DNA from 3 places in the Paenibacillus sp. Leaf72 genome. Region 1 is predicted to be linked to each of the others. Evidence: riboswitches for the same ligand, from Rfam matches in the RefSeq annotation. Region 1 holds a riboswitch; each other region holds the start of a gene.
What was found. Region 1 has a riboswitch for cyclic di-AMP ahead of kdpF (K(+)-transporting ATPase subunit F). Riboswitches for the same ligand answer to the same signal wherever they lie in the genome.
Positions count from the first base shown of each region.

Region 2: another riboswitch for cyclic di-AMP. It lies ahead of ASF12_RS12765 (3D domain-containing protein); the one in region 1 lies ahead of kdpF (K(+)-transporting ATPase subunit F).
Region 3: another riboswitch for cyclic di-AMP. It lies ahead of ASF12_RS13035 (C40 family peptidase); the one in region 1 lies ahead of kdpF (K(+)-transporting ATPase subunit F).

Region 1 covers NZ_LMLV01000012.1:350,271-358,116, forward strand. The annotation lists gene ASF12_RS16265 (histidine kinase) at 1-843, opposite strand, end outside; gene kdpC (potassium-transporting ATPase subunit KdpC) at 863-1,474, opposite strand; gene kdpB (potassium-transporting ATPase subunit KdpB) at 1,581-3,614, opposite strand; gene kdpA (potassium-transporting ATPase subunit KdpA) at 3,637-5,316, opposite strand; gene kdpF (K(+)-transporting ATPase subunit F) at 5,357-5,434, opposite strand; cyclic di-AMP (ydaO/yuaA leader) riboswitch at 5,690-5,879, opposite strand; cyclic di-AMP (ydaO/yuaA leader) riboswitch at 5,988-6,188, opposite strand; gene ASF12_RS16285 (response regulator) at 6,763-7,846, shown strand, end outside.
Region 2 covers NZ_LMLV01000006.1:95,701-103,546, forward strand. The annotation lists gene rsmA (16S rRNA (adenine(1518)-N(6)/adenine(1519)-N(6))-dimethyltransferase RsmA) at 1-28, opposite strand, end outside; gene rnmV (ribonuclease M5) at 38-586, opposite strand; gene ASF12_RS12765 (3D domain-containing protein) at 919-2,064, opposite strand; cyclic di-AMP (ydaO/yuaA leader) riboswitch at 2,310-2,517, opposite strand; gene ASF12_RS12770 (TatD family hydrolase) at 2,702-3,475, opposite strand; gene ASF12_RS12775 (HD domain-containing protein) at 3,592-4,887, opposite strand; gene ASF12_RS12780 (AbrB/MazE/SpoVT family DNA-binding domain-containing protein) at 5,168-5,422, shown strand; gene rsmI (16S rRNA (cytidine(1402)-2'-O)-methyltransferase) at 5,543-6,421, opposite strand; gene ASF12_RS12790 (tRNA1(Val) (adenine(37)-N6)-methyltransferase) at 6,453-7,109, opposite strand; gene ASF12_RS12795 (initiation-control protein YabA) at 7,231-7,671, opposite strand; gene ASF12_RS12800 (PSP1 domain-containing protein) at 7,766-7,846, opposite strand, start outside.
Region 3 covers NZ_LMLV01000007.1:37,729-45,574, reverse strand. The annotation lists gene ASF12_RS13050 (aminotransferase class I/II-fold pyridoxal phosphate-dependent enzyme) at 1-237, shown strand, start outside; gene ASF12_RS13045 (GNAT family N-acetyltransferase) at 307-837, opposite strand; gene ASF12_RS13040 (FAD-binding domain-containing protein) at 837-1,727, opposite strand; gene ASF12_RS35615 (hypothetical protein) at 1,670-1,873, opposite strand; gene ASF12_RS13035 (C40 family peptidase) at 2,015-2,485, opposite strand; cyclic di-AMP (ydaO/yuaA leader) riboswitch at 2,487-2,658, opposite strand; gene ASF12_RS13030 (hypothetical protein) at 3,088-3,903, opposite strand; gene ASF12_RS13025 (M1 family metallopeptidase) at 3,919-5,964, opposite strand; gene ASF12_RS13015 (YwhD family protein) at 6,218-6,730, shown strand; gene ASF12_RS13010 (RNA polymerase sigma factor) at 6,992-7,486, shown strand; gene ASF12_RS13005 (zf-HC2 domain-containing protein) at 7,483-7,846, shown strand, end outside.

The sequences.
Region 1 (7,846 bases):
GGTGACAACGGCAAGCTCGCCATGCAGCCGCTTGGCAATTTGCTGGCCCCGGCGCACATATAGGGAGCCGTTGAAGTGATATTGCGCCGACACCACAATCCGCTCGGCTGCTCCTGATGGGCCGCTTAAGCCCAACGCTTCGCGGTGCTTTTCCAGCGTTTCGTGAACACCCTCTGCCATGAGGCAGAGAGCGACTTCACGCAGAACAGCCAGATTGCCGGGCAGCCGCATAGCCGGATGGAGGGAGCTGCCGAGCAGTCCCTCTTCCATCCGGCTCAGCATCGTCTCAGGAGAGACATCAATGAGGCGAACCTCATCGGCCCATTCCAGCGTGTCCGCCGGAACCGTCTCCTCCGCACGAATGCCCGTCATTTTGAAAATAACCCCGTCCTCGCCCTCCAGCTCGTAGACATTAATCGTCGTAATGATGCTGATGCCATGCTCCAGCAAATATTGAATATCCTCCAGCCGCATCTGGAAGCGGGCGCACGTACGGTTGCGATGGGCGAGGCCATCGACGAGCACGACCTCCGGGTTGCGGGCGAGCAGCGCCTCCAGCGGCAAATCCTGCTGCTCCTTGCCATCGCGCTGCCACTTAATGCTCGGGACATGCTCCAGCTCAGACTCAAGCGCTGCTTGATTCCTATTTGTACTTGGAGCTGGCGTTAAGGCGCAAATGACGACATCAATGCCCTGCTGCTTCAGCAGCTGGCCTTCCTGCAGCAGATGATACGTTTTGCCGGAGCCTGCGACCGAGCCAATGATGATTTTCAGGCGTCCCTTATGCAGCCGGGAGATAGAAGCCAATATCTCCTCCGGCGTCTTGCGTTGATACGGTGGCATTCTGCTCCCGCCTTCTTTTTTATTTGGCGATTCGAGTGGATAAAGCCAGATTCAGCTCCAGCACATTGACGCGCTTGTCACCGAAGAGGCCGAGCTCGCGTCCTTTCGTATGCGCGTGTACAAGTTCTTCAAGCTCTGCCTTCGGCAGTCCTGTCAGCTTGCTAATTCTTGCAATTTGTACGATAGCCGACTGCGGCGTAATATCCGGGTCAAGCCCGGAGCCGGAGTTCGTTATTAATGCAAGCGGCAGCTGAGCAATCGGCACCTCGGGATTATCCTGCTGCCACTGGGCGATAGATGCTTTCATGCGAGCCAGCAGCTCCGGGTTCGAAGGGGCATAGTTGTTAGAGCCGGAAGCTTCCGCCTTATAGTCAATGCTCGACACCCGCCCCTGAAAATAGCGCTGATCGGTGAAAGGCTGACCGATCAGCGACGAACCAACGACGTTGCCTGCGCTGTCCTTGAGCAGGCTGCCATTGGCCTGGGCCGGGAACAGCAGCTGCGCGGCGCCTGTGCTCACAAGCGGATACACGATACCGCAAAGGAGCAGAAACAGCAGGCTGGCGCGCAGCGACATCCCGATTACGGAAGATGGGGAGGGCGGCACTGATGAAGACGAAGCGGATGGCATAGGTGACGATGGACGTTTTCCTTTTAAAATAGCATGCATAGCACAATTCCCTTCTTTCTAATTAAAGGTTCGTTTCATTAATAGGCCGCAGCCGATCTGGACGGCGTTAAATCCAAATATGAACCATCATGTCGATGAGCTTAATGCCGATGAACGGCGCGATCATGCCGCCGAGCCCGTAAATGAGCAAATTGCGGCTGAGCAGGCGGGCGGCGCTGAGCGGACGATAGGCGACGCCTTTCATCGCTAGCGGAATGAGCAGCGGAATAATGATCGCATTAAAGATGAGCGCGGACAAAATCGCCGACAGCGGCGAGCCAAGCTGCATCACATTCAGCGCCTGCATTTGCGGAATCGCCAGCATAAACATCGCGGGAATGATGGCGAAATATTTGGCTACGTCATTGGCAATGCTGAAGGTCGTGAGCGCGCCGCGCGTCATAAGCAGCTGCTTGCCGATCGAAACGACCTCTATAATTTTGGAAGGATCGGAGTCCAAATCCACCATATTGGCAGCTTCCTTCGCCGCCGTCGTGCCGCTGTTCATCGCCAGGCCGACATCGGCCTGCGCGAGTGCGGGCGCGTCATTCGTCCCGTCCCCCGTCATGGCGACGAGCTTGCCTTCCGCCTGCTCGCGCCGGATGACGGCGATTTTATCCTCCGGCTTGCTTTCGGCAATAAAATCGTCGACGCCCGCTTCTCTGGCGATAGTTGCCGCCGTAAACGGATTATCGCCCGTACACATAATCGTTTTGATGCCCATCGCTCGCAGCTGGTCGAACCGTTCCTTCATGCCCGGCTTGACCGTATCCTTCAAATAAATCAAGCCGAATATGTGCTGATCGACGGCGATAGCGAGCGGCGTGCCGCCTTCCTTGGCAATCCGCTCCGTCTCCTGAGCCAAATCAGCGGGTATGTCTCCTCCTTGGGCGAGCACCCAGCTGCGAATCGCTTCAACGGCTCCTTTGCGCACGAGCCGTCCATCGGCCAAATCGATGCCGCTCATCCGCGTCTCGGCCTGAAAGGGAACGAATTGACCGCCTTCGCCAAGCGCGGCATCGTAGGTTTTATCATGCTTTTTCATCCATTCCAGCACTGAGCGGCCTTCCGGCGTTTCATCCTGCAGGGAGGAAATAGCGGCCCATGCCGCTGCCTCATCTGCCCCAGCAGTGCCCACCGGATTGATTTCGCTAGCCATCCGATTGCCGAAGGTGATCGTCCCGGTTTTATCCAAAATCATCGTATTAATGTCGCCAGCTGCTTCGACCGCCTTCCCGGACATGGCCAGCACATTGAACTGGGTGACCCGGTCCATGCCGGCGATGCCGATGGCGGACAGCAGGCCGCCGATTGTCGTCGGAATGAGGCAGACGAGCAGCGCGATGAGCACGGGAATTTCCAAATTGACGTCCACATAAGCGACAATCGGGCCAAGCGTGACGACGACGATGAGGAAAATAATCGTCAGGCTTATCAGCAGCGTGTTCAGGGCAATTTCATTCGGTGTTTTCTGCCGCTTCGCGCCTTCGACGAGCGCGATCATCCGGTCGATGAACGTTTCACCGGGCTCGCTCGTGATTCGCATTTTGATGCGGTCGCTGATGACCCGCGTTCCGCCCGTCACGGAGTTGAAGTCGCCGCCCGCCTCCTTGATGACGGGTGCCGATTCGCCGGTAATAGCCGATTCATCGACGGAAGCGAGGCCTTCAATGACCTCGCCGTCGCCGGGAATCATTTCCCCTTGCGAGACGATAACGATATCCCCTTTGCGCAGCTCCGTAGAAGGGACGATTTGAATGCTGTCGCCCAGCAGCTTATTCGCCATAATTTCCTGCTTCGTTTTTTTCAGCGAGCCAGCCTGTGCTTTCCCGCGGCCTTCGGCTAAAGCTTCGGCAAAGTTCGCGAACAGTACCGTAAAGAGCAAAATAATAAAAACAGTCAAGTTGAAGCCGATGCGATCCTGCGAGTCGAAGTACCCTGGAAATAGGGTCATGAGCAGAACGATCAGCGTTCCAATCTCGACAACGAACATGACCGGATTTTTCATCATATGGACCGGATTCAGCTTGAGGAGGCTCATCTTTAGCGCCTCGGTCACGAGCGGTCCGGTGAACAGTTTTTTAGCACGTTGGTCATTCATAACGCTTACCCCTCATTTCCCTTTAACGGATCGTTAAAAACTCGGCAATTGGCCCTGTGACAATGACGGGCAGAAACGTGAGCGCGCCGATCAAAATAACGACGCCCATTAGCATAACCGCAAATAGCGAATTGTCCGTTCGGAACGTGCCTATCGTCTCCGGCACCCACTGCTTGCGGCTGAGTGATCCGGCTACAGCTAGCAGCGCGATCATCGACATATATCTGCCGAAAAACATCACGAGCCCGGTCGTTATATTCCAGAACGGTGTATTGTCGGCCAGCCCCTCAAACCCGGAGCCGTTGTTGGCGGCCGAGGACGTATATTCATAAAGCACCTGCGTAATGCCATGAAAGCCCGAATTGGATATAGCGCCTTGCCCCAGGTCGGTTAGAAAAGCCGCTGCCGTTGGCGCGAGAATAATAAACGGATGCACAAGAATGGCGATAGCAATGAGCTTCATTTCGCGCGGCTCTATTTTTCGTCCGAGAAATTCTGGTGTCCGTCCGACCATCAGCCCGCAGATGAACACCGTCAGCATCGCATACATCAGCATATTGACGAGCCCGACGCCTTTGCCGCCGAAGACGACGTTCAGCATCATTTGGGCAAGGGGAACGAGCCCGCCAAGCGGAGTGAGCGTATCGTGCATCGAATTGACCGAGCCGGTCGTGGCCGCCGTCGTCACCGTCGTGAACAGCGCGGACTGGGCGATGCCGAAGCGAACCTCCTTGCCCTCCATGCTGCCTTGCGAAGCGTCGATGCCGAGTGTGGCGATCAGCGGGTTGCCGCTTTTTTCAGCCGTATAGGAAATCGTAAGAAAGATCAGAAACAGCGCCATCATCGCCGAAAAAATAACCCAGCCCTGCTTGCTGCTTTTCGCAAACCGGCCATACATGAAGGGCAGCGCGGCAGGCAGTGCCCACATGGACAAAATCTCAATGACATTCGTCAGCGGGTTGGGATTTTCGAACGGATGGGCGGAGTTGACTCCGAAAAAACCGCCGCCATTCGTGCCAAGATGCTTAATCGACTCCAGCGAGGCGACTGGCCCGATGGCGATATGCTGAACCGCGCCCTCGAGTGTCGTAACGGTCAAGGTAGGGCTAAGCGTTTGCGGCACTTGCAGCGCCACAAGCAGCAGCGTAATGATAATAGCGAGCGGGAAGAAAATCCGCGTATGTGCTTTGACGAAATCCTCGAAAAAGTTGCCGAGCGTTCCGCCTTTGCTCGTAATGCCGCGCACGAAGGCGACAGCAACGGAAAAGCCGGTAGCGGCGGACGTAAACATCATCATCGTAATGACGGCCATTTGCGCAAAATACGTCAGCCCTGATTCGCCGCTGTAATGCTGGAGATTCGTATTGGTCATAAAGCTGATGACCGTATTTAGGACGAGTGTCGGCTCCATGCCGCCGATTCCATTCGGGTTAAGCGGCAGACCGCTTTGCACCCTCAGCAGTACATAGCTGACAGCTACGAGCACGAAATTGAGTGTAATAAAGCTGAGCGCATATCTTTTCCAGCTCATGCCTTGGCGATTTTTGAGCCCGATTACTGCATATATGAGCGCTTCGATTCGTCCAAACAGCTTGTCAGTACGGTTTGGAACGTTTGAAAACACGGAATATAAATAATGCCCAAGCGGCTTTGCGATCAGCATGATCATGCCGACGACTACCGCCATTTGCAAGACGTCCACAGCTGTTCCTCCCTTGCTATAAATGATGAAACGTTATTTGCTAAAATTTTTCCGGATGGAGCAAGGCGTAGACGAGATACACCAGCAAAGCTCCTGTAACGAGCAATATGACAATCATCCCCGTTCCTCCATTTCGCTAATGGACCGATCGCACCAGCGTATAAATCCGGCAATCAGCCCGAAAGCTGCGATTAAGGTCAAAGCCATTCCGATATCCAGCATAGCTGCATCGCTCCTTATTTCGTTTTATCCCTAGTCATTTTGGAAAAAAAGGCAACAAAAAAGAAGCCTTGGGCAAAGAGGACTCTTCACCCGCAGCTTCCTTCATCCGGGCATCATACGCCCCTGATTCGCCTGCGATAAGTGTAAGTGTGGCCTCTCCCGTTGACGCTTGCGAGGTTAGCTGTCGGATTCGGGCGCGAGAGACGCCCTACGCTTGGCACTTATCGTGCCCTTGCGATTCACCCCGTGACGCTCCCTGCCATCGTCCATTGGACAACGACAGAGAGCCGTCGATGGTTCCCCCGTTTCTGCGGCAGTGCAGAACTCAGCGTTTGAAACAAAATGCCTGCCGATGTTGCGAGTGCTATTTTCGAAAAAAAGACAACAAAAAACCACAGAGGCGTATGACGCTCTGTGGCCTGATTTACAAGGTCACAATCGTTCACCATTCCTCTCTACACCTGCGCTTACGAGGTTAGCTGTCGGATTCGGGCGGTGAGAGTCGCCCTACATTTGCCTGGAGTTTCATGACACTCCTGCAAACGATTCACCCCTGCGCTGCCAGCTTCCGACTCTCACATCGGATGGCTGCAGTGCGTTTGGTTCCCCCGCTCTTCGCCTATTGGGCGAAGACTCAGCGATCAAGCAAAAACGACTTCGTCGTCCTTCTGGGACGAGCGAAGAGCTTTGCCCTTAGAAATATAGAGAAAGGATAACGAAAACCTATACTTTCCTATATTTCAAGGTGAAACGGCTATCGCCTTCCTTTGGCGGCGCAGCGCGTTTCAGTCCGAGAAATATAAGCCTATTTATAAGTGCAAAACTTATAAATTCTTATATTTCAAAAAAAGGTTCATGCATGCTATGAATCATACTCCCCCGCCGCGATTGCTGTAAAGGAAGCTTACGCCGCAAAAGAGAGCGAATGCAGCGGATTAGTTTGATTTTAAACGCTTACAACGAGATTTATCTTTAGCAAGGTCGATTTATCTCGCGATTTCTTTAAAATATAGGAAAGCATATGATTTTTTTCTTCCTTTCTCTATATTTCATCGCGAAACGGTAGCTTTGCCGCCAAAGGACGGCTTCAGCCGTTTACGCTTGTTTACTCAAAGCACCCCCTCTTTCCAGAAAACAAGGAAACGAATATGATAAATAGCATGCTGACAGAATCAGGTGTTTGCGGCTGCTCGGCCGCGTATTTAAATAGCGGGGGGATGAACGATGTATAAAGTGCTGCTGGTAGATGATGAAGAAGAGACGCGCAGCGGGCTGCTGCACGAAATTGCATGGGAGCGCCATGGCTTTGAAATTGTGGATACGGCGGCGAACGGCAGGGAAGCGATGGAGCTGATCGAGCGTCTGGAGCCGGACATCGTAGCGACGGATATTAGCATGCCGTATATGAACGGCTTGGAGCTGGCGGAATGGACGAGGAAGACGTATCCGCTGACGCGCATCGTTATTTTTTCCGGCTATGATGAATTTGAATATGCCAAGCAGGCGATTGGCTTGCAGGTGGATGAATATATTTTAAAGCCTTTTTCCGCGCAGCAGCTGCTTGAGGTGATGGACAAGGTGAAGGAGCGGCTGGATGATGAGCGTGAGAAGCGGGAAAATATGCAGCTTTTGCAGGAGCATTACCGTACAAGCCTGCCGGTCGTAAAGGAGCTATTCCTGTCGTCGCTGCTCACCCGCAAGCTTCCGCTGCGGCATATTGAGGAGAAGGCAGAGAAATATGGGCTGGATTTAGCGGGCGAGGCGTACATTGTGTCTGTGCTGCACACGCATGTATTGGAAGCGCTTCCTGGATTGCCGCTCCGCGCAGCGGAAAGCTCGCTTGCGGCCTCCAGCGATCTCGACCTCAAGCTGTTTGCCCTGCGCAATGTGGCGGAAGAGGTGTGGGGCAGACTCGGACTGGGCAAAGTTTTTCTGCATCAGGACCAGGTGGCGCTGCTCGCAGTTGGACGGGGAGGAAGCGCGCAAGAGCTGATGGAGCGGACGCTGGGCGGGCTTGCTGAAATGCTGCAAAATGTTCAGAAATACTTGCGTTTTCCCGTGACGATTGGGGTCAGCTCAACGCTGGCGGATGTCGCGCAGCTAAAGCAGGGCTATGAGGAGGCGCAGCAGGCGCTCGATTATCATAATTTGGTGGGCAGCAACCGGATTATCTGCATTGACGATGTAGAGAAGCGCTATGTTGAAGAGCTGCAATTTGACGAGCTCAAGGAGCAGGCGCTCATTCGCTGCCTGCGCGTAGGCACGCATGAGGAGCTGAAGCAGCTGGTGGCTGCGCTTTTTGACGAGA
Region 2 (7,846 bases), on a different contig from region 1:
CTTTATTCAAGCTTTGTTGCTCCGTCATACGCCTTCGTCACCCCTGTTCCTGTTGTTCCATGGCTTGCAGCGCCTTCTCAAACTCTTCGCGCGTAATGCAGAAGCTCGTGCAGCGCTTGTAGAACTGCTTCCCGTTCGCATAGCCGATCCCCAGCAGCTTGCCCATAACCAGCCGCCGCTTTGCCGCTTCTTCATGCACAATTAAGCCAGCTGCCATCAGATCGTCCCATGTAATGGCCCCGACGCTCTCAGCCGTTTCTGTACGCAGCTCCGAGAGCGCCTGCCTAATCGCATCAGGCGCCGCATTCTCAATGCCGATATCCCCTTTATAGGAGGCCAGCTCCTGCGGTAAAAAAGCATGCTTGCAGCCCGGCACGCGCTGAGCGACAATTTTACGAATACGCTCTCCCGCATGATCCGGATCTGTAAATATAATAACGCCACGGCGCTCCTGTGCCAGCGCGATGCGCCGCAGCACATCCTCGCCAATGGCCGATCCATTCGTCTCAATCGTATCGGCTTCAACGGCCCGCTTAATCGCTACCGTATCCTCTTTGCCTTCTACTACAATCATTTCCTTGATCACATCGAACAATCCTTTCACAAAGGGAAACTTATCTTGGATATTCGTTCAAGCGTAAACGGCTGTCGCCGTCCTTTGGCGGCAAAGCTGCCGTTTCGCGGTGAAATATAAGCTGATTATAAATGTGAAACTTATCAATCTTATATTTCAGAAAAAATGGGCGATTGCTGCAACAACAACCCGCTCATTCACGTCTGTTTTATTATAACCCCAATTGGCCATTCAAGCGAATCTGACGCAAACAAAAAGAAGAGGCAAGGCCTCTTCCGCATCCTGTCATATTTAGCTTATGATTGCGATAAACTAGAGCACAATCCATAAAGAACTGCCACTAATTAGCTAAGCGATGGCTTGTTAGGACCAATCACATAAACGGTAAATCCTTTTTTCTTACCAAATTTATTAGCTTGCTTCTCACTGTCAAAATAAACATCGATCTTATTGCCCTTGATCGCACTTCCGGTATCTTCAGCACGGCGGAAACCAATGCCCTCGATATACACCCACCAACCGAGTGGAATGATATCCGGGTCAACGGCAATTGTCCGTCCTTCCGATACTTTAGCGCCAGAGGCCGTAATTCCGTAGTCCGGGTGCCCTTCGCTCTTGCCCGTTGATGCTAAGCCAGCTGAATAGGCCGTCAATGTGACGTTGCTGAGCACTTTTTTGGATGTGAGCGTTGTGCCGTCTACCGTTACATTGTTGCTGGTTGTCGCTGTCGACAGCACAGTAACTTTAGGCTCCGGCTTTTTCGTACCGACTGCAACGACCTGATTGACCGCAACCGTTTCGACTACCTTGTCTACCACTTTCTTGGAGACAAGTACGCCATCTTCAAACTGCTTCTCAATTTTGATCGTTACGACGCCTTCTTTGCCCGTCTGCACAACCTTCTCCTTGCCTACTTCCAGGTTCGGATCTTCCTTCTTCACAATGGTGAACGGTGTTGTGCTGGACGACTTGCCTAGCTTCGTATCGACGCGAATGACTGTTACGGTCATATCCGCGCTGACGCCCGAGCCAAGCGAAGGTAATACTTTATCATCATCTTCAACAGGAATATTTAATTTCTTTATCGCTGCCTGCACGGTTTTCTCTGTCGTGTACACCGTTGATGTTTTGCCATCAGCTTTTACAAGTAGCGGTACCGCATGCTTAATTTCAAAGCGGTCCCCATCCTTTACTGCCGTATTCAGAGGTACAGATACCTCGTCATGCGGGCCAATTGTAATAGCTTGTTCATCCAGTAGGCGTTGCAGGACCCATTGTTTCGTTGAAACAACGGTTTCTTGTCCATTCACTACTACGGATACGCTTTTGTCAGCCGATCCGTACAACAACACCAAAAACATGAAAGTCATAGCGATTGAGATCGTAGTACTCAAAAGAATCAAACGCAAGTTTTCACGCTTCCATCGCAATGCGAAAGACATGCTGGATGATCGTTTCCCATGGGTCTCACTTGCTTGAATAATGCCCACTTCATCGGTCCTCCTTCATAGCCCCGCCGTCGAATTACGCATGATACCATTGACGCGACTATAGTATATTGGCGTGCTTCTAGCACGCTCCAGTATATTTCCTCTGCAACCTCCTAGATTTACCCTATGACGACGATTTACCCAATATTCAAAAATAAAAAGAAAGCCCGTCGACAGAGGATCTGTTTCGTGGCTTCCCGGGAACGTCAAAATAGACTATTCAGGAATGGTGGATGCACGAGGTTGATCACTCTCTATAAACGCTTACGAGGTTAGCTGTCGGGTTCGGGCAAGAGAGCTGCCCTATCGTCGGAAGAATGCTCATGGCAATCCCCGCCAAATTCACCCCTAGAAGAAATTCAGGTGCGCGTGCAATGTGATCCGCAAATTCCTCACAGCATCGTGCATGGTTCCCCCGCTCTCCAAAGTTCGAAGATTAAGCGCAAACTGGAAATCCAATACAAAAATTTAAAGCTCTGAAATGAATCATACCTTCATCGGAGCCTAATTGTAAAGATCAGATAAAAACCGATTTAAGCGAAATTTTAGGATATTTACGGAAAAGAGAGTCTATTTCAGCATGAAAAATTAGTTTTATCGCCGTAAAGGTCACTTATTCTCGTTTTTATAGCCGTTTTTACACAATTCCGAAACATTTTTTACCGTTTTCGGTCGTTAAATTGGCGATTTCGGCCACCGATTTTCCTAATATTTCTGCTGCGGCTTCCGCAACGAGCGACACATAAGACGTCTCATTTCGTTTCCCTCGGAATGGATGAGGGGTCAAATATGGGGCATCCGTTTCGATCAAAATTCGGTCACTCGGAACCATCGCAAGCACCTCTTTTGGCACCCTTGCATTTTTGAATGTAAGCGGTCCCCCGAACGATATATAGAAGTTCATATCGAGGCATTTTTGAGCCGTTTCTGGACTGCCGGAAAAGCAATGCATAATGCCGCCAACCTCAGAAGCATTTTCCTCCTTCAGCAGCTTGACAATATCCTCATGGGCATCGCGATTATGAATAATAATTGGTTTTTTCAACTTCTTGGCTAAGCGAATTTGCTCGCGAAATACGCGATGCTGGACGTCTTTTGGGGACGTATCCCAATGGTAATCCAGTCCGATTTCGCCAATGGCTACCACTTTAGGATGAGAGCAAAGCTCTTCAATCCATCCCAGATCCTCCGGCAGCATATCGATGCTGTCAACGGGGTGCCAGCCAACTGCTGCATATATAAAATCATATTTTTCTGCCAGCGCAAGTGTTGTTGGAATCGTTTCCCGATTGAATCCAATATTAACCATTAAATCCACCCCTGCCGCACGCGCTCTTTCGATAACAGCTTCGCGGTCTTCGTCAAAATGCGGGGAGTCCAAATGGGTGTGTGTGTCGAATAAAGAAATCATAATTGAGCAAGCTCCTTCTATATTATAGTCTATGGTGAAACGGTCGAAAGCCGTCCTTTGGCGGCGCGTTTCAGTCCGAGAAATATAGAGAAAGTATGGCAAAATCATATACTTTCCTATATTTTAAATAACATTCGTACTTTATCGCTTAATTGATCAGCGGCAGCGCGCAGCTTCTCTTCCGGATAATACAAATGGGACTGGCCCTGATGAAGTCCAGTAATGGAACGAATGATGTCAGATTTCGTGGAAATTTCACTGACAGCCTCGTAGCTATCCATTAACAAAATCGGCGTCTTTTCTTCTTTTCCGCCTTTTTTCGTATCAGGCTGATACACATCATACGGTTGATCAAATGGAAAATCAATTTCCATATGGTAATCCGGGTTCAACCCGATCGCTGCAAATTGTTGTCTTACTTCATTAAAGAGGCCAATATCCGGTTTATCCAACATGATGTATTTATAGAGGCGACGCGTCAAAAAACGATCACATAGCTCCGCCAGCAGTTCATCGCCTTCGTCGCTCCATTCTATAAAGGCTGTCTGCAAATACGCCTCATCCAGCTTCAAATATTGTTTAACCCCAATTGTCCCGTCAAGCAGCCGTTTTAGCGGCTCCGGCATCCAACCAAATGTGTACCCACCCTCATAAAGCTCCTTCGCTCTGCGAAATATTTGTCTAAGGATGATTTCCGAGCTTCTCGTCACCGGATGGAAATAAATTTGCCAATACATTTGATAGCGGGACATCAAATAATGCTCTACGGCGTGCATGCCGCTTTCTTTAACAACAATCCTTCCATTAATAGGACGGAGCACACGCAGAATACGCTCCAGATCAAAGTTGCCATAATTGACCCCTGTGAAATAAGCATCCCTCAATAAATAGTCCATTCGGTCCGCATCAAGCTGACTGGAAATCAAGCCGCTAACAATTGGATTCGGATATGTCTTATTAATAACAGCAGTGACATGTTCAGGAAAGTCGTCTGCTACATTTCGTAGTATACGATTGACCTCGGTGTCCTCAAGCAAAATGCTGCAGGTCCACTGCTCGTGATGCGTATCGAATACTTGCTCCAGCGAATGGGAAAATGGCCCATGACCAACGTCATGCAGCAGCGCAGCGCAAAGCGCCAATAGCCGCTCCTCCTGCGGCCAGCCGGGAAAACCATTGCGTTCAAATTGGGAAATAATCTTTCTAGTAATTTCATACACGCCAAGGGAGTGGGAGAATCGGCTATGCTCAGCGCCATGAAAAGTGAGATAAGAGGTTCCTAGCTGCCGAATACGCCGTAATCTTTGAAACTCCTTCGTATTGATTAGATCCCATATCGTCTGATCCTGAACATAAATATATTTATGAACGGGGTCCTTAAAAACTTTCTCTTCCGATAGCTGTCGGTTCATTCAACAAATCAACTCCTTTTGTTCTCTGGTTCGACATAAAAAAGCAAAAAATATGTCGAAGAATGTCGCAAAACAGTTTCCAAAATGTCGAAGCTGTTGTATTCTATAGTAAGAGTAATATGACCTTACTATATAGTCAAACTCCCTTAGTAGCTGCAATTTTCTTCAATAATTTCAGTTGACTATTATGGGAAACGTTGGTATTATAGTAGACATAAAAAGAGAAACTATGTCGAAAAGTGACGAATACACTTTTTGATGAGAGGGGAAACAAATTATTATGATGAAGTCCACAGGTATTGTCCGTAAGGTTGATGAATTAGGTCGCGTTGTTATTCCAATCGAGCTTCGCCGTACGCTTGGTATCGGAGAGAAAGATGCACTAGAGATTTATGTAGACGGCGAGCGCATTATGTTGAAGAAATACGAGCCAGCTTGTATCTTCTGTGGTAACGCTGAGAACGTATCTTACTTCAAAGGAAAAATTGTTTGTCACATTTGCCTATCAGAAATGCCTTCACCTGTGACAAAATAAAAAAAATAGGTTATAATAACCTTATTCAACTAGTTAATTCTAACCTTTTAATACTCCTTATTGCCTTCCTGTGCTAGAACCCGGCCAGGAAGGTCTTTTTTTTCTCTATTTTTTGTTTTTCTAGCGGTTTACTTCATTATAAACATCACGCTTTGATAGACCACGATCTGTAGCTGCCTTTTTTATCGCGTCCTTACGTCCAAGCTCTGCTTCGTAATGCTGTACATGCTCTTCCATGCTCAGCTCCGCCCACCAAGCGGCAGCAAGCTCCCCCGTATTCTCATCTGAGCTGCTTCCTTCTATTATAAGGCAATACTCTCCCAATGGCGGATTTTCCTCAATCCAAGTGATACATTCCGTTACTGTACCACGCGCCATTTCTTCAAAACGCTTCGTCAGTTCCCGCACCATCGCGATACGACGGTCTCCGAGATGCTCCAGTATGGCATCCAGCGTCTTCCGCAAGCGATGTGGCGACTCATACAGCATCAAGGTGCCTTCCTGTGCTTGAAGCTGAAGCAGCCATTTCGCAAGTGACTTTTTGTCTCGCGGCGGAAATCCGGCGAACATAAAACGCTCCGTTGGCAAGCCTGATACAATTAAAGCCGACAATGCCGCATTCGCACCAGGTATCGGAACGACAAAAATACCCTGCTCCACCGCTTCGGCAACCAAATCTGCACCGGGATCGGATACAGCAGGCAGCCCTGCATCGCTTACAAGGGCAATCGATTGCCCCTCTTGCAGCAATCGAATAAGCTCGCTGCCACTCGCTTGTTTATTATGTTCGTGATAGCTCACAAGCCGTGTCGCAATTTCAAAATGGGAAAGAAGCTTACGTGTTTGTCTCGTATCCTCGGCAGCTATAAGATCCACTTCTTTCAACGTACGAATCGCGCGAAAGGTCATATCCTCTAAGTTGCCAATTGGCGTTCCGACTAAATATAACGTCCCGGCACCGTGTTGCTGCGGCCCGCTAAAGCTTTTTTGCACAAACATTGTTGAGCCCTCCTTCTAGCATTCCACTAGGCTAAGTATCATATACCATAATTGGCGGCAGCAGCCTCAGTTCCGGTCTGCCATCACGCATAGCCTCAATAAGCACCATATTGGCTTCGCCATTTTTATTCGGATGAATGAACTGTACCCGCTTTGGCTCCAGCTTGTACTTGCGCATCGTCTCAATTATTTCTACAAAGCGTGATGGCCGATGCACCATGGCTACTTTCCCAGCTGGTCGCACCAGCCTTGAGCAAGCTTCGACAATATCCTGCAAGGTTCCGTGTACCTCATGCCTGGCGATCGCATAATGCTCATTTTCATTAGAGTCTCCTGCTTCAGCCGACATATAAGGCGGGTTGACGGTTACCGCATCATACGTTCCATAAATCGCTTTATTCGCTGCAAAATTTCGCAAATCGGCTTCCACGATATTAATTTGCTGCTCCAGCCCATTCAGCTTTACACTCCGCCTTGCCATATCCGCAAGTCTTGGCTGAATCTCCACTGCATCAATTTGTGCTTTCGTCCGCCCTGTCAATAGCAGCGGTATTACGCCATTCCCTGTGCAAAGGTCAATGACCTTTCCTTTTTTCGGAATGCTTGCGAAGTTGGAAAGCAGCACCGCATCCGTCGAAAAGCTGAACACTTCCCTGCTCTGAATAATTCGCAGTCCGGTATCCATCATTAAATCGTCCAAACGTTCATTGATTTCCAGCTTGATCTGCTCGTCCACGACTTTCCCACTGCTCCCTTGACATAAAGATACCGTCCTCTTAGCAAGGACGGCATAGTGTTGACCGATTGCATTATTTATTTAAGAAGGATAAGCAGAAGAGACAATCGCCTTCTGTCCGCAAATGCCCATAATAGACATTGCAAATATGGAAGCCTTCATGGTAAAGTCTCGCCAAATTATCATGCCCTTCTCCTACTGAATATGCAGCTGCATCTTCGGCGGAAGTGAACAAATCGGCTGTTTCTGTCTGCTGCTCTACCTTTGTGCTTGTCCCCATCGTCTTGCCCGCATTTGATTTTGAAGCCCCTGCTGTCTTAACTGGCAAAGGTTCCTCCGCTTGTTGCGGTATCCGCTTCAAAATTTTGCGCAGCTGATGGTTTTCCATGCTTAACCGCTTATTCTCTTCAAGCAGTTCCTTCACCCGCAGCTTCAGATCCCCAACTTGACGATGAAACTCGCCCATTTGGGTATCAAGCTGATCCATTTGAACAAAAATCTCTTTTTTCTCCAAGTTCCCACCCCAGAGCTTCAAGCATCGTCTTGCACCTTAGCTGTAAGCATTGCGCTTGGTCGTTTGGACATGCTATGAATTGTTCTTAATACTGTCATTTCAAAATGACATCGTCTAACGGAAGTTCCTTCGGTTTCCCCGAAACTTCAAACAAGTGTACGTACACGGTCTTGGA
Region 3 (7,846 bases), on a different contig from region 1:
ATCGCCCATACGGGACTAAGCTCGGAGCAGTTCGCCTTCAAGCTCATGAAGGAAGCGGGCGTGGCCGTCGTGCCAGGCCATGTTTTTGGCCCGGGCGGTGAAGGGCGCATCCGCTGTTCCTATTCGGTATCATCAGCAAAGCTGTCGGAGGCTTTGGAGCGAATGGGCTGTTACATGAGCCAGACGAGGCAGGCTGAACCGTTGCAATTGCAGCAGTTGGAGCGGGTCGGCGGTTGATGGGAGCGGAGAGGGTAAGGAAAGGGCTAGAAAAGGAAGCGGAAAGGAAGTGGAGGGGTAAGAGAGACGCTAGGCTTCTTCCCCTCCTCCGTAAACCATGCAATGAAATTCCGCCGCGCCTTGCGGGGTCGGGCGGATATACGTGTCGGTAATGCGGAAGCCTGCCTTCTCGTATACACGAATAGCACGTGCATTCCAGGTCAGCACCTCCAAATCCAGCTCGCTATTAGGAGCACGGCGGCAAGCCTCCTCTACCAGCAGCGCCACAAAGGCGGTGCCTGAGCCCCTGCTGCAAAGCTGTGGGTGCAGACCCAATCCAAGCCGCAGCACTTCATCCCCCAGCGGGAAAAACTGTGCAAAACCAGCGAGCTCCCCGCGATCGTCTAAAATAGCAGCATATTGCCTCTGGCGCAGCTCGGGATCACCGAACTCCATTTCGGCTTGCTCCATAACCTCCCATGCGGGCCATTGATAGATGCCGTAAGGCGGCTCATACCGCCAATCGCACAACTGCCGGGCATGGGATTCATCCATAGCGGCAATCTTCCAGCCAAATGGCGGCTGGGCGCCAGCAGGAGCAGCATTTGCTTTTGTCATCATTATACAATCTCCTTATAAATCTCAATCGCGCGGGCGCGTGAAGCTTTCAAATCAACGATGGCATGCGGCTGCGGTAGGTGGATTTGCTTATCAGGCAGATGGGCAAGCTCCGGCAGCCAGCGTCTAATGTAAGTGCCGCTCGGATCATGTGTTGCGGACTGCGTGGCCGGATTCATAATGCGAAAATATGGCGCGGCGTCGTAGCCGAGCGACGAGCTCCAAAGCCAGCCGCCTCGGTTCAGTGTATGATCATAATCGGCCAGCTGGCGGCGGAAATACTGCTCGCCCAGCGTAAATGGGCATAACAGATTTTTCGTCAAAAACATGGCGGTAACCATCCGCAGCCGATTCGGCATTTCCCCCGTTTCATTTAGCTGCTTCATAGCGGCGTCAATAACAGGAATGCCCGTTTTTCCTTCGCTCCATGCCTCGAAATGCTGATCGCTTAGCGCAGATAAATCAAGCTTCTGCTCATATCGGTAGAAGTCCTCATTGTATTTTCCTTGATATAGAAAAAAATCCCGCCATGCCAGCTGTCTAATCCACGCCTCGGCTCCAAACTGCTGCTGCGCCGCTTCGTAGGCTTGCCGTGCTGACAGCGCTCCCGTATTCAAATAACGCGCCAAATGGCTCGTATGGTCGTCCGCAAACTGGTCGCGGCCGCCTTCATAGCCAGACAGGCGTTGATTTAGAAATTGCTCCAACACCTCGGCTGCATGGCTCGCGTGGGATTGGCCGCGCCCGGCTGAGTCATCTATCTGCCGAAAGGCTGCCGCAGCCAGATGCTCCCGCGGAAGACTGAAGCGCTCTGCCATGCTGGCATCTATATTTTTCAGCGTATTAAGCTGCTGCAGTGTTGTCTCGCCCGCAGGGGAATAGTGGCTCTGCATAAAGGATGCCATATGCGGTAAAACGGCGTAAATACCTTGTAAGGCTCACTGCGCCGAGAAAACGTATGGAGCTCCTCCAAATCGGCCAGCGGCGCATCGTCGAGCGTCATCCAGCGGCGTCCCGCTGCGCGTACAACCTGCTGCATAGCGTGGTCGCGTGCCCTTGCATAAGGCGTTGCCAGAAAACAGCAAAGCCGCAAGCTATTTGTCCGAAGACAAACAACTGCGGCTTTGCTGATTGAGACAGCAGCTTTTCGTTATGTAAGCGAAAAAAGCGTGGCCTGGCTCTATTGCTCGCTTGCGTACTTGTCGTAAGCGTCTTGGCTCATAACGCGTGTAGCTGATACGTAACGATCAGCATAATAAGACTCGCTAAGTTTGCTAATAATAACGCCTCTGCTCGAGGAAGCATGTGCAAACTTTCCATCGCCTACGTAAATACCAACGTGGGAGATGCCTTTGCCGCTCGTGTTGAAGAATACGAGATCGCCAGCGATCAGGTCACTCTTCTTCACTTCACTGCCATCGTTCGATTGGGCTTGGGAAGTACGGGAAAGATCGATGCCCATTTTGTCGAAAACATACTTCGTAAAACCGGAGCAGTCGAAGCCTTTCGTAGTCGTTCCGCCGCTTTGGTACGGTGTGCCGATCAGATCAGCGATAACACCATCCATCTTCGAACTCGCGAACACGCTGCCTGCTTGGAAAGCAAGCATTAATACAAGACCAACGAGTAGTGCAGTAACCTTCTTCAAAATTTGAAACTCCTTCCGGTGCCGACGAGGTTAGCTGTGGGGTTCGGTTGTGAAGGTTCCCTATGATTTCCAAGACACTTGAATCAAGCCGTCCAAGCATCGAAATCAATTCACCCAAAGTGGTTCCCCCGTATTTCTATACCTTTGCGGTATAAAAAATTAGGCTGGTTTAATTTTGCTCTGCGCTAATAATTCGTTTTTTTCATGTGATTTCCTTCTATATGAATGAATTTCTAATAATTCTCATGTAACCTTTTGGCTCAATTTTGCGTTAAAACAAGTTTCTTGCCTAATAAATGTTCGATCTATCGCCGTTCTTGGGCAAAAAAACATTTTGTCAGTTTATATGAGAAATAGGCAGCTAATATGCTATGAATCGTGTGAATAGGCAAGAATTATAGCGTAAAATGAAGATTTAGAGAGTTTGAGCTAGGTCGCCATATAGGCTGGGAAGTAAATGGAGGCTTTACCTGCAGGTGCAGGATAACGGCAAAAAACCGATTTCGGCCTTTTGGCCGCAATCGGTTTTTTTATGAGAAGGGCTTTAGAAAAATGAGAATACTAAATGAGAATTAGGTGGGGTTGCCCTCATTTTTCTAAGGGTCTCAGCTCTGCTTTGATTGCAGGCAATCGTATTGGGCAGCGAGCGTCCATACTTTTAACAAGGTGCGCAGCAGATGATAGGCTTGATGCATGATGAGTGCCAGCATGCCTGCCCAAGCATAGGAAAGCCCAGACACAGCGAGCGAAGCGGCAACAGCCAGCAGCCACATCAGCAGAGAGAGGCCGGCATAAGGGAAAAGATTTCGGAGCGCATGGCTGAGCCAGCGCAAGGAGCCCGTGCCGGAGGCGGCGCCGAACTGCATAGCGAGCAGCAGCAGGTGAACGAGGAAGCTCCATAGCAGCCAGCCGCCAAAGCCCGGCAGCGTGCCTTGCAGCAGCTCGCCCAGCGAATGGCCCTCCATAAGCAGCTTGAAGGCGCGAGGCAGCAGGAACCAGCCGGGTGCGAAAATAAGCAGCGTGCGCAGCCAATAGAGCAGCGTCACGGGCTTCCAAGCTTTGCGAATGCCTTGAAGAAACTGTGTTTCACCTGTTTCGCCCATATGATGCAGCGAGTAGAGCAGCCCCGCATTGAACAGCGGCGTCAGCAGCATGCGGGCAGCGAACAAGCCGCCCAGAAGCCACAAATAAGGATTGATCAAATCCGTCTTCGTCAATTGAAACTGGGCCTCGCTGAAGAACAGCGACACGGCCGAGTCAGACGGATGCTGGAGCGGAAAGCGCCGCAGCAGCGGCAGTACAGTCATATCAACAAAACGGTAAAGGAAAAGTCCCCATAATAGCTGGTAAAGGAATAACAGAATGACGATATAGAAATGGCGGATAGCGAGCCGCCAGCCTTGCTTCATATGCTGCTTCATTTTTCAACCTCCTCTCTACCAGCCTACGGATCCGAGCAAGCCTTCGATGAGCTTCGTCAGGCCGAGGCTCCATCGAATGCGCGACTGCTCGGGCACTTCTGCGCGCATAAAATTGTTAATATGCTTGTTGTCCAGCACATTGCTGTTTTTCGGGTCAACCGCCACCCAGGCAAGCGGAGCAGCATGCACAACCTTGTACTGGATATGCGACTCGACGGCATCCCATGTTTTCGAAATCTTTTCGCCGTCGGTAAAGGAGAATACGAGCGGGATTGGCCCATTTTGCCCGCCATTGCGCTTGATCAGCACAGTAGACTCGTACTCCGTTTGGCCATCCTGCTCCACTTCATTCACTCGAATAGCCTCTACTGAAAAATCCGCCATCAGGCTGCCGTATACATACTGGTGGAAGTAGTCCTGCCATTTTTCCTTCGTAATCTGCTCAACGACACGCTGGAAATCAGACGTGGTGGGATGCTTGAATTTGTATTTTTGAAAATATGTGCGCATAATTTTTGACATCGTCTTTGCTCCGACCTGCTTCTCAATGCCGACCAGCACAAGCTTGGCGCGCATGTATACATTTTCCGCGTACTCATCGCTGTTGTGATAAGCCCATGAAGGCTGCTTCAGCGGGGCAGGGGCCGTAATATAGCTGGCTTCCATAGCCAAGTTAGGCTCAACGCCATAGGCGTTCTCCATCACCTTATCCTCCGCATAAGAAGTAAAGCCTTCGTCGAGCCACGCTTCTTCGAACTCGTTCGATGCAACCATCCCGTACCAATACTGATGGCCAATTTCATGTACAACGGTGCGCTCGAGGCTGTAGCCAGGGTTATCGGATTCAGCAGCTAAAGCGGTTACGAGCGTTGGATACTCCATGCCGCCTGCACCATTCGCACCCTTCGGAGGGACGATAATGGACAGCGTCGAATACGGATAATCGCCGTACCACTCCGCGTATTTGGACAGTGCTGATTTTGCTGCATGCATATAGCGGTCTTTCAGCCCTTCGTGGGCAGGGTCCAAATAAAGCTTAATGCGAACACCCGGAATACCCGTTCCTGACAATGTGTCCTCCGCATATATGAAGTCCGGCGAGGCTGACCAAGCAAAGTCATGCACGTCTTCGGCATAGAACTGATAGGTGCTTGTGCCATTTTGCGTCACAGCTTCCCTGGTCTGAATGCCGGTAGCAGCGACCGCAAAGTTTTCTGGCACTGTAATCTGGGCGCTGTACAAGCCAAAATCGCTGTAAAACTCCGAATCGCCATGATACTGGTGGACGTTCCAGCCTTCATTCGTTCGGCCGCGTGTGCCAGCCAGTTCATAAACAGCAAGCTTCGGAAACCACTGGCCCGCCATAACAAAGCTCCCGGAATAGCCCATGCGAGCGAACACCTCGGGCAGCTTGACCTCATAGGTCATGGAGAGTGTTACTGATTTGCCCGGTGCGACTGGAACCGGAAGATTGAGCTTCGTCAGCGTAAAGTCGTCCGTATTTCCGTCATCGGGCTGAACATAATGCAGACGGGGAAGCAAGCTCTCGCCCTCCAGCGTTTGCAAGGTAAGCAGCTTCATATAACCTTGGCTGTCGACCGTGGCCTTATCACCCCGCAGCTGACCGCCAGACTCGCGCATGAACGTCGACTTTTCGGACTGAAAGGCATTGGGGTACAGATGAAAATACAGCTCGGACACCGTTTTTTTGCCTGGGTTCGTCCAAGTTACGGTCTGGGAGCCATCTAAATATCGGATATCCTCCCGAAGCGCCACTTGCATGTTGTATTGGACGACTCTTTTGCTAAGCGTCTGTACCGTTTCGATCTGGGCAGGGTCGGGCTGTGCTGGCGGTGCCGGGGCAGGCGGCTTGGCCGTTTGCGGAGCAGCTTGCTCTACTGCTGCTGTCGTGAGATCGGCAATGCCAATCGGGTCTGTGGCGCCAGAGGCGTACGTATACTGGGATAACCAAGCGTTGCCGAAGCCATGATGCAGCGACAGTCCGAGCAGGACGGCCGAGAGCATAATGAGCGCGATTCGTTTGAAAGGTCCTGGAGTCATTGAACGTTTCCCTCCCGTTGACAAGCATCTACAGCATGTATATGTCGGCTTGTACCGGAATAGTCTTGTGGATTTTTGCAGCGGCGCTGATGAAGGCGTGTAAAGCGGCAGCCGCTTGCGGATTCGGCAGGAAATTGTGCCGTGTGCGCTTGTGTTATTGGGGAAAAACGTTCAAAATGGAAAGGAGAGATTGGCTGCAAGCTGCTGCGGCAGTACAATAGATGAAATGTGACGAGAGGACGTGTACGAACGGATGGAACAGCAAGGACAACCGGAGAAAAAAGAAAAGAAATCACTCGCGCTTAACGTCGTGAGCAACAAACAGCATAAAGGTTTTGGTGCAGGCACCATCGACCTAAGCCAAGTATCCTGCGTTATTATTGATGCGGGCGTCGCTTATATCGACGACGGCGCGATGCATGCCAAAAGCAAAGTAGAGCGCGGCATCAAGTTTTCTCCTAATAAAGAGGACACGCCTAATGGCCGCCAATGCTGGATTGTATGGGTTGCGGTAGAACGTGGAGAGAACGGCACGAACTACGCTGGCGCAACCGCTTGCGAAATGTGGATTGACACGGAAGCACGCCGCGGCTGGAAAATTCTCGCTGACCATGTCAACAAGCTTGATCATGCGATTAAGCGCCGCTACAACTTGGGCGAGCTGGGTGCGGAAGAAAAGGCTGCGTTCCGCAAGCTGTTAATCGAGCATAATGAAGAATGGTGGACCAACTCCTCCGATGAGCTGAAGCAGGCTTTGGAGGCATAGAATGACAGAAAGAATGACAGAAGAATGACCAAGGCAGCTTCTAACTGGGAAGCTTATAAGTGACGGGTTCCGCCCCAATGCAGCAGCGATTGCTGCGCTGGAGCGGAGCCTTTTTACTTTTTTATAAAAAATATTGCTGCAGGTGCAGGGGATAGCCAAGGTTATGGCGTCTAATATAAAGGGAAGGGGGAGAGAGAGATTCAAGATGAAGCATGGTTAATAGCGCTCCGCGACGGCGGGCCTGCGGAATTCCAGTCATTCGTGCAGGAATATGGCGCTCATATTTATAAAACGGTTTATGCTGTGCTTCATTCGCCGCATGATGCGGAGGATGTTACCCAGGAAGTGCTGCTGCAAATTCACCGCTCTCTCCCCGAGTGCAGGCTGGAAGGCTTTAAAACCTGGGTGACCCGCATTGCTGTAAACCGTGCGATTGATTGGAAGAGGAGCAAGGCACGCAAGCCGGAAGAACTGAGCGAATATGTGGACAATCTGGGACCCGGCACCGATGGGCAAGGAACTGCGATGCCTGCGGAGCGCGCTGCGATCGAGCGCGAGGAAAAACGCTACATAAGAGAACAGGTCGAGCAGCTCCCGGACAATTATCGTGAAGTCGTAAACGCCTATTATATAGAACAGAAATCATACGAGGAAATTTCGTCCTCAACCGGACTGGAGCGCAAAAGTGTAGAATCGCGCCTATACCGGGCAAGAAACTGGATTAAGCGGCACTGGAGAAGGGAGGACTTTGAATGAGTCATCATGAGGAACACAAGCATAGCGAGAGTTCAAGGACGAAACAGCAGGGCAAGCAGGTAGAGCAGCCCATAGAACAACCGATAGAACAGCCGATCATGCCAGTGACGGATGAAGCATCCTCAGCATGCAATCCTGTGAATCATTTGAATCATGTGGAGGCTTCCCTTCTGGAGCAATACGTGGCGAATGTGCTTTCCGAGCCTGAACGCGAGCAGATCGAGCGGCAGCTTGCAGAATGCGACGAATGCTTAGAGCAATTTATGCTGGTGTTGGAGGCGGATATGGCGGGGAGTCCCCCTACGTCTGAGCCTCATATAGCAGGAGCCGTTCCAGGAGCCAGTCCGTTAAATCAGGCGA